DNA from 4 places in the Propionivibrio pelophilus DSM 12018 genome. Region 3 is predicted to be linked to each of the others. Evidence: predicted binding sites of a transcription regulator. Region 3 holds the regulator's gene; each other region holds the start of a gene.
The links. Region 3 encodes sigma-54, which starts transcription at its own class of promoters, with help from an activator protein. Its sites were predicted from a motif close to TGGCACGCTTNCTGCTNA; they were not measured.
Positions count from the first base shown of each region.

Region 1 (4,403 bases), on a different contig from region 3:
GCCGGGCCGGCCAATCCGCAGCGGGTTGTGGAAAACGGCTTTCGTCACCTGCCGGAGGTCGTCGCCTGGAATCGTGCCGTCCATGCGGCGGTGTTCGATGAGTTGGAACGCGGCTGCCTGCCAGTCCTCCTCGGCGGCGATCATTCGCTGGCGATCGGCTCGATCAGTGCGGTGGCCCGCCATTGCCGGGAACGGCGCAAGAAACTGCGGGTGTTGTGGCTCGATGCCCACGCGGATTTCAACACCGCGGCGCTGACTCCGAGCGGCAATCTGCACGGCATGCCGGTCGCCTGTCTGTGCGGCAACGGTCCGCGGGAGTTGGTGGAGTTGGGTGGCAGCGGCACGGCGTTAAGTGCAAAGGAAATCCGTCAAATTGGTATCCGCAGCGTCGATGCCGGCGAGAAACGGCTGGTGCACGACGCCGGCATCGAGGTGTTCGACATGCGCTTCATCGACGAGACGGGGATGCGCCAGACGATGGAACTGGCGCTGGCCCTGGTCGGGCCGGACACCCATCTGCACGTTAGTCTCGATGTCGATTTTCTCGACCCGGACGTCGCTCCGGGTGTCGGTACGGCGGTGCGCGGCGGCCCGACCTATCGCGAAGCGCAGCTCTGCATGGAAATGATCGCCGATACCGGCCGGTTGGCCTCGCTCGATGTGGTCGAACTTAATCCCGCGCTTGACGTGCGCAACCGCACGGCCGAGCTGGCCGTTGATCTGATCGAAAGTTTGTTCGGGAAGAGTACGCTGATGCGTACCCGGCGACACGCCGTTTGATTCCCGGATGTGTCAGGACGCTGCTGCCAGTGGCAGGGTGATCGTCCTTTCTTCTCGCAGAAAATCGAGTCCTGCCCCTTGGACCTTGAGACTGTCCAGCGTCTGGTGCAGCAGTACCGCCGGCGCGTCGACCCGCGGGCATTGCCGCAGCTTGCCAATCTGGCGGAAACCAAAACGGTTTTTGTAAAAACGCACGTGGCGTGGATTGACCTCGATGACCGCATCGCTGGCACGATACGCGGCCTTGCCGTAAAGCAGTGCCGTGTGAAACAGCGCATTGAGCATATCGGGACAGCTGAAATCCGGATGCACCGCCAGCCGCGTCACCTCGCAAACCACGCGTCCCGGATGGCGCAACCCGTCAAGTTCCTCGGCATAGAGCCCATCGGCCAGCAGGCCCGCGGGCGAATCACGGCCGATGGTCAGGGTGGCCAAAGCCTCCTTGTCCTGCCAGACGGCCAGGCTCATCCGGTTAGGGTCGCCGGGAAGATAGGCCGATCGCTGGAGGCTGTAACCGCGCCAGGAGTACATCCGGCGCACCAGGCTGCTGATTGCACCATGCTGTGCCGTCGTACGCGCCAGACGAATGTCGTAGTCGCCGAATCCGTGATCGTCAGGTGCACGTAGCGACACGACCGTCAGCTGTGACACTGGTCGGCGTGCTACTGCGGAACCTCCCTGGTATGTTGTTGTGTTTTCTTGCATGGCTTGAAAATAATGGCACAGACCGAACGACTTAGCTAAGAAAATTTGCGAAGCCTCGAACAAGAGTCTCCCCGCACCGCAGGGCGATGGCCACGGCCACGCCGCACCCCATAGCCCACAGCCAGTGCCAAGTCGCGCTGTGATTGAGGCGCACGGCGAGGCGTAGCCGATGGCTAGGTGGCGCTTGCATCGAGTTCAACGAGCGCCTCGCGGCCTAACTTCGGCTTCGACGCATGCGAAGGGGCGAGAACGGCGACATCGCCACACAGTTCGCAACCTTCGTCGGCCACCAGGCGGCCGTAGCGGATGGTGCCCTTCACCCGCCCGGTCGAGTGAATGATCAGTTGCGAGCGCGCAGTCAGTTCGCCCTCGAATGAACCGTGGATTTCAGCGATGTCGATGCTGACCTTGCCGACGAACGCCCCGTGCTCGGCGATGCGAACTACGCGGCTGTCCATCGTGGCTTCGACCCGGCCTTCGACCACCAGCGTATCGCAGTCCAGAATTTCCGCCCCCTTGAGTTTGACCTCTGGGCCGACGATCAGGCGGGCGCCCATACCTGTTTCTGCACTGGAGTCGGCAGAGGCCGGCGCTTTCGCCTCAACAACCACGGTCGGTGTCGGGGCGGCGTCGACCGGTAGCGTCACTGACGGCGAAGCGCTTGTCGCTGGTGTTGTCGAAATATCCTTGCCGGCCGCAGCGTTGCGTCCAGCGGGGCTATCGGCCGCCGGGGTCTGGCGCGTGCTGCCAAGCGTTGCCGGAGCGCTATCACGGCGGGTCACTGGATCGTTGCGATTGAACAAGGTCGATTTGTTGAACACGGATACTCCTTCGTGGTGTCGGAAACGTCAGCCGACTACAGCGATATCCGTGCCAGACAAGACTTTCCCTTGATAAACAACGAAGTGGGGTGTGCGGCCGAGAATCGGCTTGAAAAACGCCGTCCGATTTGTCGTTTAGTGACGACGAGAACCCGATTACTCAGTCATAACCTAGTAATATCAATGTGTTGGGAAGTCGCCAAATGGCGACATCGGAAATTTTTCCTCAATTCTTTCCGCATATCCGGGTTTTTTCCGGATCGCATTCTGCTACGCTTGAACATCTCTTGATGGCAAGCCAATACCCCTTTGCCCATGATTCGTGTGTCGTTCCGCCAGAGCATGCTGGCCGGTCTCCTGCTCATTGTCGCCCTGCTCGGCGGCGCCAGCGTGCGCAGCTGGTACCTGCTCGAACGCTTCGCGGCCCAAGGCCGGGCCAACGGCGCGCTCGCCCTGCGCATCAGCGCGTCGACGCAGGAGCTGGCCGAGCGCACGACGGAACTCGAACGCAGCGCCCGGCAGTACATGGTGCTCGGCGATCAGGGTGTGCTGGCGCGTTTCGACGCACAGCTGACGCATGCCCTCGCCGCCATCGACAGCCTCGAATCCCTGCCCGGGCAGCCGCTGGCCGCCCTGCCCGTCGACTGGCGGCGAAGCGTCGACGAGCTCAGCGCCTCTCTGCATCGCAAGGATGCCGGCGAGGAGCTGGCCAGCGCGCTGGTCCGGCTCGCAACAATCAATGCCGCGCTCGATGCGCAAGGCAAGCGCTGGATCGAGAACCAGCATGGGGCGTTGCTCGGTGAACTCGAGGAAAACCGGCTGCGCCTCGGCACGCTCGTTGCAGCTGCGATCACCTCGGCCTTTCTGATCGCCCTGGCGATGAGCTGGTGGCTCTCCCGCCCCATCGACACCATCGAGGAGGCGATCGAGCGCCTGGGAGAAAGCCGCCTGGGCGATCCGGTGGAGGTCGGCGGCCCCGCCGATCTGCGTCAGATCGGCAAGCGGCTCGACTGGCTGCGTGTGCGTCTCGGCGAGCTGGAGGCCGAACGGGAAAAAACGCTGCGCCACGTGTCGCACGAACTGAAAACCCCATTGACAGCCCTCCGCGAGGGGGTCGCCCTGCTGCAGGAACAGATCGCCGGGCCGCTCACCGCGGCGCAGCAGGAGGTGGCGGACATCCTCGACGCCAACGCCCGATCGTTGCAGGGGCACATCGAGAGCCTGCTGCGTCTCAACGCCGTGTCGCTGGGCTCGCGACGCGTCCATCGGCGGCCAGTCAACCTCAAGCGGCTGCTCGGCGAAGTTGTGCAGGAACGGGAGCTGCAGGTGCAGGCCCGGCACGTGCAGATTCAATGCAGCGCCCCCTCGACGCCCGGTATGGAAGACGCCGACAAGCTGCGCGTGATCATCGACAATCTCCTTTCGAACGCCATCGATTTCAGCCCGGACGGCGGGACCGTGCGGATTGAAGCAAAAATCGACGGTGCCAAGCTGCGCCTGGCTTGCATGGACGAAGGCCCGGGAATCGCCGCGGAAGATGCACAGCGGATCTTCGCTCCGTTTGTTCAGGGCCTGCGCCCTGCTCCCATCCCGCGGAACGGCAGTGGCGTTGGCCTGTCGATCGTGCACGAACTCGTCACGGTCCTGGGAGGACGGATCGAGGTTGCCGCGCCGGGCAGTCCCGGCGCCCGTTTCGAGATCGAACTGCCATGGACCCCCGCCAGCTGATCCCCGCCATGAAGACGAACCTTCCGAACCACACTCTGCCTTGCCACTGGCTATTACTTGTGTTGACCAGTCTGCTCACCGCCTGCGCTGCCTTGCCGCTGGAGCAGGAGTCCGATTCCAGGCCGGCGCCTGTCGCGAGTGTGCAGGTCAACGAGAACGCGATGCTTCCGCTGCTCGGCTACTACCACCTGCTGCAGCGTATGACGCCGGGTGAGCTGACGCGCGAGCGTCAGACGCTGGCCAGGCTGCCGTCGTCGCCGTCCGTGCAGGTCCGGCAGGCGATGCTCTTCGGCATGCCACGGGCTACCACCGACCTGGCACGCGCGCAGGCGATTCTCGACACCGTGCTGCGTTCGCACGCGCCCGAGG
Region 1 covers NZ_JCANUT010000011.1:61,031-65,433, reverse strand. Annotated here, with positions in the region: gene rocF (arginase) at 1-780, shown strand, start outside; gene BO74_RS07265 (N-acyl amino acid synthase FeeM domain-containing protein) at 793-1,413, opposite strand; gene BO74_RS07260 (bactofilin family protein) at 1,659-2,306, opposite strand; gene BO74_RS07255 (sensor histidine kinase) at 2,622-4,034, shown strand; gene BO74_RS07250 (permease) at 4,043-4,403, shown strand, end outside.
Region 1: a site for sigma-54 is predicted at 2,344-2,361, ahead of BO74_RS07260 (bactofilin family protein). Genes of this name have one in related genera too.

Region 2 (4,403 bases), on a different contig from region 3:
GTTCGGGTCGGTGACCATGAAGCGCAGCACGTTTTCCGCGTTGACTTCGTCATAGGCTTCGGCAAAGCGGCTCTCCAGGCTGTTGAGGGCCAGGATGGCACCCCAGTTCTGGTTCTCCGCGGTGACGGACTGGGGCACCAGCGACATCTGCCAGGTGACGTCGAGCAGACGGGCGAGGTTCTCGGCGCGCTCGGTATAGCGCGACATCCAGTAAAGGTGATCGGCGGTACGGCTCAGCATGTTCTTCTCCCGTGCTGGTGGCCTGTCATGCGGCAAACAAAGGATGGCTGCGTCATTCCGGGCTTGATCCGGAGTCCTGTGGTTCGCCTCTGGATTCCGGCTTTCGCCGGAATGACGGAGGCTGTGAGGGTCATTGGATTCATCGTGGCAGGCCGCTAGTCTTCGAGTACCCAGGTGTCCTTGGTGCCGCCGCCCTGCGACGAGTTCACCACCAGCGAGCCTTCGCGCAGAGCAACGCGGGTCAGGCCGCCGGGGACCATGTCGATGGTCTTGCCGGAGAGCACGAAGGGGCGCAGGTCGAGGTGGCGCGGGGCCACTCCCGATTCGACGAAAGTCGGGCAGTTGGAGAGCGCCAGCGTCGGCTGGGCGATGTATTTTTCGGGCGCGGCGACGATGCGCTGGCGGAAGGCTTCGATCTGTTCCTTCGTCGACGCCGGGCCGACGAGCATGCCGTAGCCGCCGGCGCCGTGCACTTCCTTGACGACCAGCTCTGGCAGGTGGTCGAGCACGTACTTGAGATCGTCGGGCTTGCGCAGCATGTACGTCGGCACGTTGTTGAGCAGCGGTTCCTCGCCGAGGTAGAAACGGATCATCTCGGGAACGTACGGGTAGATCGACTTGTCGTCGGCGACGCCGGTGCCGATGGCGTTGGCCAGCGTCACGTTGCCGGCACGGTAGGCCGAGAGCAGTCCGGGCACGCCGAGCATCGAATCCTTGCGGAAGGCCAGCGGGTCGAGGAAGTCGTCGTCGAGGCGGCGGTAGATTACGTCGACGCGCTGCGGCCCCTGCGTGGTACGCATGAAGACCGTCTCGTCCTTGACGAACAGGTCACGGCCCTCGACGAGCTCCACACCCATTTGCTGGGCGAGGAAGGTGTGCTCGAAGTAGGCGCTGTTGTAGGCGCCGGGGGTGAGCAGCACCACCGTCGGGTTCTGCACACCTTGCGGGGCGACGGCGCGCAGGTTCTCCAGCAGCATGTCCGGGTAGTGCTGCACCGGTGCGATCTTCTGTTTCGAGAACAGTTCGGGGAAGAGCCGCATCATCATCTTGCGGTCCTCGATCATGTACGACACTCCGGACGGCACGCGCAGGTTGTCCTCCAGAACGTAGTATTCCCCGCTTTTGCCATCACTGTCGGCACGCACCAGATCGACCCCGGCGATGTGTGCATAGATGCCGGCTGGGACGTCGACTCCCTTCATCTCCGGGCGGAACTGCGCGTTGTTCAGCACCTGTTCGCGCGGGATATGCCCTGCGTCGAGGATGTGCTGGTCGTGGTAGATGTCGTGCAGGAAGGCGTTGAGCGCCTTGACGCGCTGCCGCAACCCCTGTTGCAGCGCTTTCCATTCCTGCGCGGGGATGATGCGCGGAATGATGTCGAACGGAATCAGCCGCTCCTTGCCGGCCTCTTCGCCATAGACGGCGAAGGTGATGCCGACGCGATGGAAGGCGATGTCGGCCTCGGCGCGCTTGCGCGCGATGCGCTCCGGCGGAGTTGCCGCCAGCCAGTCGGCGTAGCCGCGGTAATGCGGCCGCAAGGCGCCTGCCGGATCGTACATCTCGTTGAAGAAAGTGGTTTTCATGGTCGTTGCCGCAGCGAAATGGTTGATCACTTCGAGCAGAAAGCGTGCCAACGGAAAACCACGCGATAGTCAGGGTTTGGCGACCATCCCGGGCGTTCATGCACCAGTGTAGGGCGGCGGCGCACCAATCGCGACAAGAGGGTGGGGCCTTCCCGCTAAAAAAGCGGCGCCGGGCTTATTTCGGAATCGGTTTGCCGCTTTCCAGGTAGGCGAGGAAAGCGCGCACGGTCTGCAGTTCGAGCGAGGTGTTGGAACACAGCACCCAGGTCTTGCGGATCAACGGCGAACCGTCCGGCCAGAACAGCGGCTGCTTCACCAGCCCGTATTTCCGGGCCAGGCCGATGCCCGGCAGGATCGACCAGCCGAGGCCGTGCAGGACCATCTGCCGGGCCGTTTCCATGGTGGTGACTTCCATGGTGGTGTTCGGCGGCGTGTTGAAATTCTTGCGCCACCAGTCGTCGAGCAGGCGATGCAGCGCGGCGTCGGCGCCGTAGCGGATGTGCGGCAGTCGCGGCAGGTCGGCGAAGTCGATCGGCTCGCGCGAGGCGATGCACAACGGTTCTTCCGAGAGCAGGAAGCGCTCGCCGCTCCAGTCATGCTCTCCGCGCACGATGCCGAGGGTGATCTCCTGACGCTCCAGCATCTCGATGATCTTCGAGCTGAAGCCGGTCTTCAGCGCGATCTCGACCTCCGGGTAGAAGGTGAGAAACCCCTTGAGGATCTTCGGCAGGGTGTAGTGCGCGAACACACTGGAGGTGCCCATGCGCAATGAGCCCTGCACCTTGTCCACCATGTTCTTGATGCGTTCCTTGACCGAGCCGAACTTCTGCAGCATTTCGTCGGCGTAGGCCACCAGGCACGTGCCCTGAGGGGTGAATTCGACGCCGCTGGGAATGCGCAGGACAATCTGGGCGCCGAATTCTTCCTCGATGTTCTTCAGGCGGTAGGTCAGTGCCGGCTGGGTGATGTACAGGCGTGCGGCGGCCTTGGTGAGGTTCTTTTCCTCGGCGATCGTCTTGAGAATCCGCCAGTCCTTGTCGTCCACGTCCAGAGCCTTGATTGCGTTTCGGGGTTGGCCGCCATTCTATCGCTCAACCCGCACTGCCGGGTTTTTGCAACGCGCGTCGTCGCCGGCAAGTTCATGGATTTCCTTGCGGGGGCGGCGAATGGCGAGGGCGATTCCGGCGGCGCCAATGATTGTCATGCCGACGGTCGACGCGGTATCCGGCAACTGCCCGAAAACGGACCAGCCGAGCAGCGTCGCCCAGATCAGCTGGACGTACATCATCGGGGCGAGGGACGAGGCCGGGGCGGTGCGATAGGCGCCGATGATAAGGAAATGCCCGACACCGCCATAAAGGCCGAGCGACGCGATGAGCAGGCAGTGACCGAGCGGCGGCCACTCGCCGATCCAGTACGGCGGGACGATCAGCGACATGGCCAGCGTGCCGATCAGCGCAGTATAGAAAAGCTGGCGCATCGTCGACTCGGTTTCGGCCAGCTTGCGGGTGAGGATCTGGTACAGCGAATAGCACAGCGCCGCGGCCAGGGTATAGACCAGTCCGATGCCGAGCAGGGCTCCGCCGGGGCGGGCGATCAGGAGGACGCCGCAGAAGCCGGCGAACGTCGCCAGCCAGACCTTCAGCGCCACCTTCTCGCCGAGCAGCGGTCCGGCGAGCAGTGCCACGATGACCGGCGTGACGAAGAATACGGCGGTGGTCTCGGCCAGCGGCAGCGAGCGGAAGGCCGTCTGGATGAACAGGCTGGAGGCGACCAGCAGCAGCGCGCGGAAAAGCATCAGCCCGGGGCGGCGGGTGACCACCAGTTCGCGGCCCATTCCTGGCGCGACGGCGACCAGCATGATCGCCAGATGCACGGCAAAGCGTGCCCAGACGAGAAACTGCACGCTGTAGAACGCGGTCAGGTACTTGGCCGTGGTGTCGACCGACGAGAACAGGAACAGTCCCGACAGGAACAGCAGGACGCCCTTGAGGTTGCGATGGGGCACGGGGAAATGGCTTTTCAGCGCGGCGTATGATGACTGCGCATCATACGCCTGTCGCGACCGCCGTCAGTTCGTCGTAGGGGGTGACGGTGACCGCGACCTCCGGCGTGTGCTCGTCGCCGCCGAGGATGACGCCACGCAGCGGCGAGACGTCGCCGAAGTCGCGGCCCCAGGCCAGGGTGATGTGCTGCGTGTCAGGCAACAGGTTGTTGGTCGGGTCGAAGTCGACCCAGGCGCCGCCGTCGGCGTTCGGGCAGAAGACGGCGATCCAGGCGTGCGAGGCATCCGCGCCGATCATCCGGGGCTTGCCGGGCGGCGGTTTGGTCAGCAGGTAGCCGCTGACGTAGCGCGCCGCGAGTCCGAGCGAGCGCAGGCAGGAAAGCATCAGGTGGGCGAAATCCTGGCAGACCCCGCGCCTTTCCTGGAGAACCCGGAGGACCGGCGTGGCGACGGTGGTGGCCTTGGCGTCGAACTTGAATTCCCGGAAGATCTTTGCCATTAGCGCCTGGACTGCTTCCAGCAACGGTCGCCCCGGCGGGAAGCAGGGTGCCGCGTAGGCGGCGAATTCGCGCTTG
Region 2 covers NZ_JCANUT010000036.1:31,152-35,554, reverse strand. Annotated here, with positions in the region: gene BO74_RS14190 (alpha-E domain-containing protein) at 1-240, opposite strand, end outside; gene BO74_RS14185 (circularly permuted type 2 ATP-grasp protein) at 396-1,823, opposite strand; gene BO74_RS14180 (LysR family transcriptional regulator) at 1,999-2,868, opposite strand; gene BO74_RS14175 (DMT family transporter) at 2,908-3,831, opposite strand; gene BO74_RS14170 (transglutaminase family protein) at 3,872-4,403, opposite strand, start outside.
Region 2: a site for sigma-54 is predicted at 1,856-1,873, ahead of BO74_RS14185 (circularly permuted type 2 ATP-grasp protein). Genes of this name have one in related genera too.

Region 3 (4,403 bases):
GAGCTTCATTTTGCGCCGGGCTGCGGTTTCCCCGAAGATCGTGCGGATGTTGAGCAAGCCGAGGCCACGCACTTCCAGATAGTCCTTGAGCATTCCGGGGCAGCGACCTTCGATCGTTGTCGGAGCCGTGCGCGCAAGTTCAACAACATCGTCGGCAACGAGGCCGTGTCCACGCGAAACCAGCTCCAGGGCCAATTCACTCTTTCCGATTCCGGACTCGCCGGTAATCAGCACCCCCATCCCGAAAACATCCATGAACACGCCGTGCGCAGAAACGGTATCGGCAAATCGACGGGCCAGGTAGATATGCAGCAGATCGATGACCGCGGAGCAGGCCTTCGGGCTCTTGAACAAAGGCGTCCCGGTTTTTTCGCAGATCTCAGGCAAACCTGGCATCGGCTCGAGATCGTCAGCGATGATCAAGGCCGGCGGTTCACACGCCATCAAATCGTCGATCTGCCGGTGCCAGCGATCCATGCCGGCACGCCCTGCCCAGTTCTGCTCGGCTTTGCCGATAACCTGCACGCGGTGGCTATAAATCAGATTGAGGTGGCCGACAACGTCCGGCCCATAGGTTTCCATGTCCTTGAGCTCGACATGGCGCTCGACCCCCACGGCGGCGACCCAGGTCAGTTTCAGTTTTTCCAGGTGATCCTGATAAAGCTGGGTAATGCTCAATTTGCGGATGGATAGCATTCTTGGCACCTTCAGGTAGCGAATGTCTGCCGTACCGCTTCCGCATCCGCGGCCGAGGACAAGGCTTCTCGGCAGGAACGATCGGAAAAGCGCTCGGCCAGCTCGGAAAGGATCTGCAGATGCTGCTCGGTTGCTTGTTCGGGAACGAGCAACACAAACAACAACGAAACAGGCTCACCGTCCGGCGAGTCGAAGGGGATCGGCGAGACCAGCCGAATAAACGCCCCACAGGCTTCCTTCAGGCCCTTGATACGTCCATGCGGAATAGCGATGCCCCGCCCGAGGCCAGTCGACCCGAGTTTCTCGCGCGAAAAGAGGCTATCGAACACCGCGCTGCGGGCAATACCCTGATTATTTTCAAAAACAAGCCCCGCGTGTTCGAAAACACGCTTCTTGCTGCTCGCCTCCAAATCCAGAACGATGTTTTCGAGGGGAAGTAACTGGCTGATCTGGCTCATGGTAATGCTGTCGACGCGCCCGAGAAAAAACGGAAGGGCTAGGGGAAAACAATAAAAGGCGGATTTGGCCGCCTCAACGACCAAATCCGCCTGACAAGGGTAACGTTATTCGACGACGCTTTGCTGGCTCAACTTCTCGCCACGATGATGGTCCTGCAACTTCTGCTTATACTTCTGAACCTGACGGTCCAGCTTGTCGGCCAGAATGTCAATGGCAGCGTAAAGATCCTCATCGATCGACTCGACGTAGATGTCCTTGCCGGCCAGATGCACCGTAACCTCGGCTTTCTGCTTCAGCTTTTCCACCGACAAGATCACGCTCACATCGATAACATGATCGAAATGACGTGTAACCCGCTCGAGCTTGCCGGTAACGTAGTCACGCAACGCCGGGGTAATTTCGAGATGGTGTCCACTGATTTGCAGGTTCATGGTGTAGCTCCTTTCAAGAGGATAGCCGCCAGAGCGACTTTCTAAACCCCTCTCGCCAATTTGCGCGAGAGAGACAGGGGTAAGGGTAGCATGTCATCGTCAGACACAGAACAGCGGCCTCGCTAGATCGTCTTGCGCAGTTTAACGGGGGGAATATTCAGCGATTCCCTGTATTTGGCGATCGTCCGCCGGGCAACAACAATCCCCTGCTGCCCGAGAAGGTCGGCGATCTGGCTGTCCGAAAGCGGCTTTTTTGCATCTTCCGCACCGACCAGTTGCTTTATCAGTGCGCGAATGGCCGTCGCCGAGCACGCCCCCCCCGCTTCCGTCGCCACATGACTGCCGAAGAAATACTTCAGTTCGAAGATGCCACGCGGCGTCGCCATGTATTTTTGCGTTGTCACCCGGGATACCGTCGACTCGTGCAAACCGAGTGTCTCGGCGATTTCCCTGAGCACCAGCGGCCGCATGGCAACTTCGCCATGATCGAAAAACTGGCGCTGACGGTCGACGATGGACTGCGCCACGCGCAGAATCGTGTCAAAGCGCTGCTGAACATTCTTGATCAGCCAGCGGGCCTCCTGTAATTGCCCCGACAACCCCGAGCCACGCTGCCGCGAGAGGATCTGGGCATACAGGCTGTTGATGCGCAAGCGCGGATAGGCATCCGAATTGATGTTGACCGTCCATTGGCCACGAACCTTGCGCACGACCACATCCGGGGTGATATAGCGCGCATCGGGCGCGGCGTAGCTAGCCCCGGGACGAGGATTGAGGCTGCGTATCAGGAACTGCGCTTCACGCAGCTGGTCATCATCGCACTCCGTGAGCTTCCTGAGCCGGGCGAAATCCCGTCCGGCAAGGAGGTCGAGATGATTGCGTACGATTGCCAGAGCCAAGCGCTGCGTCTCGTCCACGGGGAGCGCATTCAGTTGCAGCACCAGGCATTCTTGCGCACTTCTCGCGCCTACGCCCGTCGGGTCGAAGTTCTGGAGGTGTTTCAACGCAATCTGCAACTCTTCCGGCTCGATCTCGAGCTCAGGTGGCAGAGCTTCAACCAATTCGTCCAGCGACTGGGTCAGATAGCCATCATCGTCCAGCGCGTCGATCAGGCATTGAACAAGCGTGCGGTCGCGCGCAGGCAAGTTCATCAGGCCCAGTTGCCAGGAGAGGTGCTCACGCAGGGAAGTGGTCGCGGCCTGAACGTCCTGATAGTCACCGTCGTCGTCATCGAAAGATCCCGACGTGCTGGCGTAATTTCCTTCCGCCGCATCACCAAGCCAGCTATCCTCATCTTTCGAATCGGGCATGCTCGGCGTTTCCGGTTCTTCAGCCTTCCTGTCCTCGCTTGCAGCATCTTGACCGGACTCCGGGGGAGCCGCGGAATAGTTTTCGTCCTCGCGCTCGAGTAGGGGATTTTCCTGCAGATACTTCTCGAGTTCCTGTTCAAGCTCAAGCGTCGACAGCTGCAGCAACTTGATCGATTGCTGGAGTTGCGGCGTCAGCGCCAGGTGCTGCGTTAGCTTGAGCTGGAGAGATGGCTTCATGTTGGGAACAGGGCGGCAAGAAACTGCATGCTCGGCACACCGCTATTACAGACAATTTTTTGACGAAACGGTCGAGCCGGTATCAGAGGCGAGATCACAGGCGGAAATTCTCGCCAAGATAGACCTTACGTACGTTTTCATTATAAATGATTTCATCTGGCCGGCCAGCCGCCAGCACCCCGCCCTCGTTGAGGATATAGGCGTGATCGCAAATCCCAAGCGTCTCGCGCACGTTATGGTCGGTGATCAGCACGCCGATGTTGCGTTCCTTGAGGAAGCGGATGATTTTCTGGATATCCAACACGGCGATCGGGTCGACCCCGGCAAACGGCTCGTCGAGCAGAATGAAGCGCGGATCGGTAGACAACGCCCGCGCGATTTCCACCCGCCGCCGCTCGCCGCCGGACAGCGAGGCCGCCGAGCTGTTGCGGATATGGCTGATATGAAGCTCTTCCAGCAACTGCTCGGCGCGATGTTCGACTTCTTCACGTGGCAGCTTGCGTAGTTCAAGCACCGCCTTGATGTTCTCGACGACCGTCAGCTTGCGGAACACCGAGGCTTCCTGGGGAAGATAGGACACCCCGAGCTTGGCACGCTGGTGGATGGGCAAGTGGGTAATCTTTCTATCATTCAGATAAACATCGCCTCCATCGCAGGCCACGAGACCAACCACCATGTAGAAACAGGTCGTTTTCCCCGCACCATTCGGCCCCAGCAATCCGACGACCTCACCGCTACGCACTTCGAGCGAGACATCCTCGACGACGGTCCGCTTCTTGTAGCGTTTCTTGAGGTTACGCGTGGATAGCTTGCTGCTTTCGCCCAAGTTGTTTTCGGACATCAGATTGTTTTCGGACATCTCTTATTGATCGCCTTCGTAATCACCACGCAACAAACGGCGAATGATATCCCCGGAGAATCCGCGGCGCACCATGAAATTAGCCTGGCGCGCGCGTTCGGACGCATCAACGGGAGGCATGTCCGCGCCGAATTTACGCTGCCAGACTTGCCGTGCTCGCGAAAACTCGTCGTCCAACGCCGCCAGGGCCTGATCAACGGCGCCGGCATCGACTCCCGTTGCGCGCAGTTCCTGAATCAGCCTGGCATTGCCATAACGCGCACTGCGCACATTCACCCGCATTTCCGCGTATCGCTCGTCGGAGAGCAAACGGCGGCACTCGAGATCGTCAAGAAGGGCATCGAGCACCTCGGACGACTCCGCGTGCGGAGCAAGCTTACGGGCCAACTCGGCGCGTGCGTATTCACGCCG
Region 3 covers NZ_JCANUT010000022.1:32,481-36,883, forward strand. Annotated here, with positions in the region: gene hprK (HPr(Ser) kinase/phosphatase) at 1-687, opposite strand, end outside; gene ptsN (PTS IIA-like nitrogen regulatory protein PtsN) at 708-1,154, opposite strand; gene hpf (ribosome hibernation-promoting factor, HPF/YfiA family) at 1,260-1,586, opposite strand; gene BO74_RS10885 (RNA polymerase factor sigma-54) at 1,709-3,133, opposite strand; gene lptB (LPS export ABC transporter ATP-binding protein) at 3,228-3,974, opposite strand; gene recX (recombination regulator RecX) at 3,996-4,403, opposite strand, start outside.

Region 4 (4,403 bases), on a different contig from region 3:
TCCGGCGCAACGCGGTCAGGCCGGAAAAGTTGATTTCACTCATGCGCCGACCCCTTGCGACTCACCGGCAGGACGACCAGCACGCGACAGCCCTTGCACTCGGTCGAGTCGATCTCGATCACGCCGTCGTGATCGGCGGCGATCTGCTGCGCCGATGACAGCCCGGTGCCCAGGTGCCTGCCGCCGCCCATGCGCGTCGAGAAGAACGGCTCGAAGACCTTGTAGCGCAGGTTCGGCGGAATGCCCGGCCCGGTATCCTCGATCACCACTTCGACACGGTCAGTGTGGCCGCGCGTGATCACCCGCAGTTCGCGTTCGCGCCAGCCCTTGGTGTTCATTGCCTCGATCGCGTTGTCGACGATCGCCTTGAACATCGTACGCATCCGGTTGGGGAAGGCGTTGAGCGACGGCAGCACCGACTGCGGCTGCCATTGCACCGTCACACCCGTTGCCAGCATGCGCGTCGTCGTCAGGTCGAGGACGTCGCGCATCACTTCGTTGATATTGACCGCGGTGCGCGACTCCGACGAATGCTCGGGAATCGCGCTGCGCAGGCTGTCGATGGCGTCGCGCCCGGCGTAGAGCGCGCCGGACAACGCCGAACCGGCCGGCGAACCACCTCGACGCTCCAGCGTGGCCAGCACCGAGGCCATGATGTTGATCGGCCCCTCGATCTTGAAGACAGCGGCCGACAGCGTCTCGCGCAGGGCATCGACGCGCGACTCCTCGGCCATCGTCGCCTGCAGCAGTGCCAGCCGGGTTTTTTCCTGCTCGGTACGCTGGCGCGTGGTTTCCTTGGCCACCAGCAGCAGGAAGACCTCGTCCCGGCGGTCGAAGAAGCTCTCGGCCTTGCCGTCCTTGCGCTCGACCCAGAGGCCGGAGCATGAGAACCAGCGCGTTCCCTGACGCGAGTCGAAACGGATTTCGTGATCGTGGAAGGCATAACGGCCGACACGCGGCGCGGCGAGCGGCGCGTTCAGATTGCCGCGCACGGCATCGAGGATGACGGTCGCCGGTTCGACGGCACGCAGGTCGCTCATCAGCTTCTTGTACTCGTGGTTGTCGAGCACCACGCGGAAGGTGCTGTCGAGCAACGCGAGAACCACCGGAGCCGAATCGACGACAGACTCGATCAGCGCCTTCTGGTCGCCGAGCTCGCATTCGAGCCGGTGCATTTCGGTGACATCGCGCTGGATGCCGAGATAGTTGGTGATCATCCCGGCCGCGTCGGCCACCGGTGTGATCAGCAGGTCAGCGAGATATTTGCTGCCATCCTTGCGCCGATTGACCAGCCGCCCGCTCCACGGGCGCCCGGCTGTGATCGCCGCCCACATCGCCTGATAGATCTCATCCGGCGTCGATTTGTTCGACAGCAGCGACTGGTTGGCTCCGACGAGTTCATCCGCCGCGTAGCCGGTCACGCGCGAAAACGCCGGATTGACGTAGAGGATGTTGGCCGCGGCGTCGGTGATCGAGATGGCAATGTCCGCCTGCTCGACGGCTTGCTGGAATACGGCGGGAACGATCGCGGCGGCCGCAGCATGGTCCCCGCCGGAGCGGATGTCGTTAGTCACATGAATTCTCCCAAGTCGGGGAACTCATCGCAAATTCCGTACCAGAAAACCGACACACGCCGAAAACCGCGGCAGATGTCGCATTTCACGCAATGTGTAGGACTTGCGACATCGCAACCGTTGCTGCAGCCGCCGCGAAAAACCCCTTAACGGTGCGCATTTTCGCCCCCTTGCACGATTGCGGAGCCTGCCGGAAAGCGCATGGCACGAATCGTGATAGCGGTAGGGCACACGCCAACGAATCGCACAATTGCCCATGAGCGACTATTTCTTCCTGCTGATCACCACCGCCCTCGTGAATAACGTGGTGCTGGTGAAATTTCTCGGCCTGTGCCCGTTCATGGGTGTGTCGAAACGCATCGACAGCGCGCTGGGGATGGGCATGGCCACCACCTTCGTGATGCTTCTCGCCGCCTCGGTCTGCTGGAACATCGAACACTGGCTGCTGGCGCCGCTCGGCCTCGGCTACCTGCGCATCATCACCTTCATCCTGGTCATCGCCGCGGTGGTGCAATTCACCGAGATGGTCATCCACAAGATGGCGCCGGCGCTCTACCAGACGCTCGGCATCTACCTGCCGCTGATCGCCACCAACTGCGCGGTGCTCGGCCTGGTGCTGATCAACAACCAGGAAAAACACAGCTTCGTCACCACGCTCGTCTATGACTTCGGCTCGGCCGCCGGCTTCACCCTGGCCATGGTCATGTTCGCAGGCATGCGCGAACGCCTGGCACTGGCCCGCGTGCCGTCCGTCTTCACCGGTGCACCGATCGCTTTTGTCCTCGCCAGCTTGATGTCGCTGGCGTTCATGGGCTTTTCCGGACTGAATTTCAAATAGGAGACGATGATGTTCGCCGCCATTGCCAGCCTGACCGTTCTTGGCGCTGTACTCGGCCTCGGCCTCGGCGTCGCCGCGCGGAAGTTCGCGGTCGAAGGCGATCCGCTGGCCGATGAAATCGAGGCGTTGATGCCGGGATCGAACTGCGGACAGTGCGGCATGGCCGGCTGCGCCGCGGCAGCCAAGGCAATCGCCGAAGGTTCCGCCACGCCAACCGTCTGCCCCCCCGGTGGCAAGGGGCTGGCCACGGCGATCGCGGCCAGGCTGGGCGTCTCGATCGACCTCGATGGGGTTTCTGACGAAGGACCGAAGATCGCCGTCATCAAGGAAGAAATCTGCATCGGCTGCTGCCGCTGCCTGAAGATCTGCCCCACCGACGCCATGATCGGCGCCCCGAAGCAGATCCACGCCGTCATCCGCGAAGCCTGCACCGGCTGCGGCAAGTGCGTCGAGCGCTGTCCGACCGAGGCGGCGATCATGCAGCCGATCCCGGTCACCCTGCAGCACTGGGTCTGGCCGAAGCCCGCCGAGGCCGCCGCTTGAGGAAACCATCATGGGACTGATCGAACGATTCCTGCACAATCTGAAGGCGCCGCGCTGGGGTGTTCATCCGGACGACCACAAGCGGCCGGCGGCGGATGCGCCGCTGCGGATACTCCCCCTGCCCGCCCGGCTTTATGTACCACTGGTGCAACACGTCGGCCAGCCTGCCCGGCCGCTGGTACTGGTCGGACAGAACGTTCTCAAGGGGCAGCTGATTGCCGAGCCGCGGGGACGGATTTCCGCCCCGATCCATGCGCCGACATCCGGCAAGATCCTCGCTATCGGCGAGATCACCGCACCACATCCGTCGGGGCTGCCGTTCGAGGCGATCACCATCGAAACGGACGGACTGGATACAGCCGTCGAGGTCGATGTTCCGGCCGATCCGTTCGCCCTCTCACCGACCGAGGTCACCAAGCTGATCGCCGACGCCGGCGTCGTCGGCCTCGGCGGCGCGACCTTCCCCTCGTCGGTCAAGCTGGCGCTCGGCAAGCGCAGCGAAATCACCACGCTGATCGTCAACGGCGGCGAATGCGAACCGTATCTGTCGTGCGACGACCGCGTCATGCGCGACAAGGCCGCCGACGTGATCGACGGCGTGCGCCTGATGCTCCACTGCACCGGCGCAAGAGAAGCGCTGGTCGGCATCGAGGACAACAAGCCCGAAGCCATCGCCGCGATGCGCCGCGCCGCTGCCCGTTTCCCCGAGGTCAAGATTCGCCCGGTGCCGGCGCGCTACCCGATGGGTTCCGACCGCCAGCTGATCGAGACGCTGACTGGCAAGGAAGTCCCCTCCGACTGCCGGGCAGCGGACGTCGGCGTGATCGTGAACAACGTCAGCACGGCCAACGCCGTGCATCGCGCCGTGCGCCTCGGCGAACCCCTGATCCAGCGCATCGTGACGATCAACGGCGGCGCCGTCTGGCAGCCGGGCAACATCCTGGCCCCGATCGGCACGCTGGCCAGCAATCTTCTTGCGTTCGCCGGACTGAAGAGCGAGCCCGCGCGCCTCGTCATGGGCGGTCCGATGATGGGCGCCGTGCTGCCGCATGCCAACGTCCCGATCGTCAAGGGTACGGCCGGCATCCTCGCATTCAACGACGACGAGATCGCCATTCCCGAAGCCGGCCCCTGCATCCGCTGCGGCACCTGCGTTCAGGCCTGCCCGATCGGCCTGTTGCCGCTGGAGATGGCCGCCAACGTGCGTGCCGGCGATCTGCAGGCCGCCGCGTCGCTCGGGCTTTCCGACTGCATCTCCTGCGGCTGCTGCGCGTACATCTGCCCCTCGCACATCCCGCTGGTGCAGTACTTCTCGCATGCCAAGGGCGAGTTGTGGGCACAGGATCGCAGCCAGCTGCGCATGGAAGCGACCAAGAAACTCGCCGCCGAACGCGCCTTGCGCCTGGAACGCGAAGCCAAGGAAAAAGCCGAGGCGGCGGCCAAACGCA
Region 4 covers NZ_JCANUT010000059.1:12,984-17,386, forward strand. Annotated here, with positions in the region: gene nifA (nif-specific transcriptional activator NifA) at 1-43, opposite strand, end outside; gene nifL (nitrogen fixation negative regulator NifL) at 36-1,574, opposite strand; gene rsxA (electron transport complex subunit RsxA) at 1,831-2,412, shown strand; gene BO74_RS17655 (RnfABCDGE type electron transport complex subunit B) at 2,422-2,955, shown strand; gene rsxC (electron transport complex subunit RsxC) at 2,966-4,403, shown strand, end outside.
Region 4: a site for sigma-54 is predicted at 1,777-1,794, ahead of rsxA (electron transport complex subunit RsxA). Genes of this name have one in related genera too.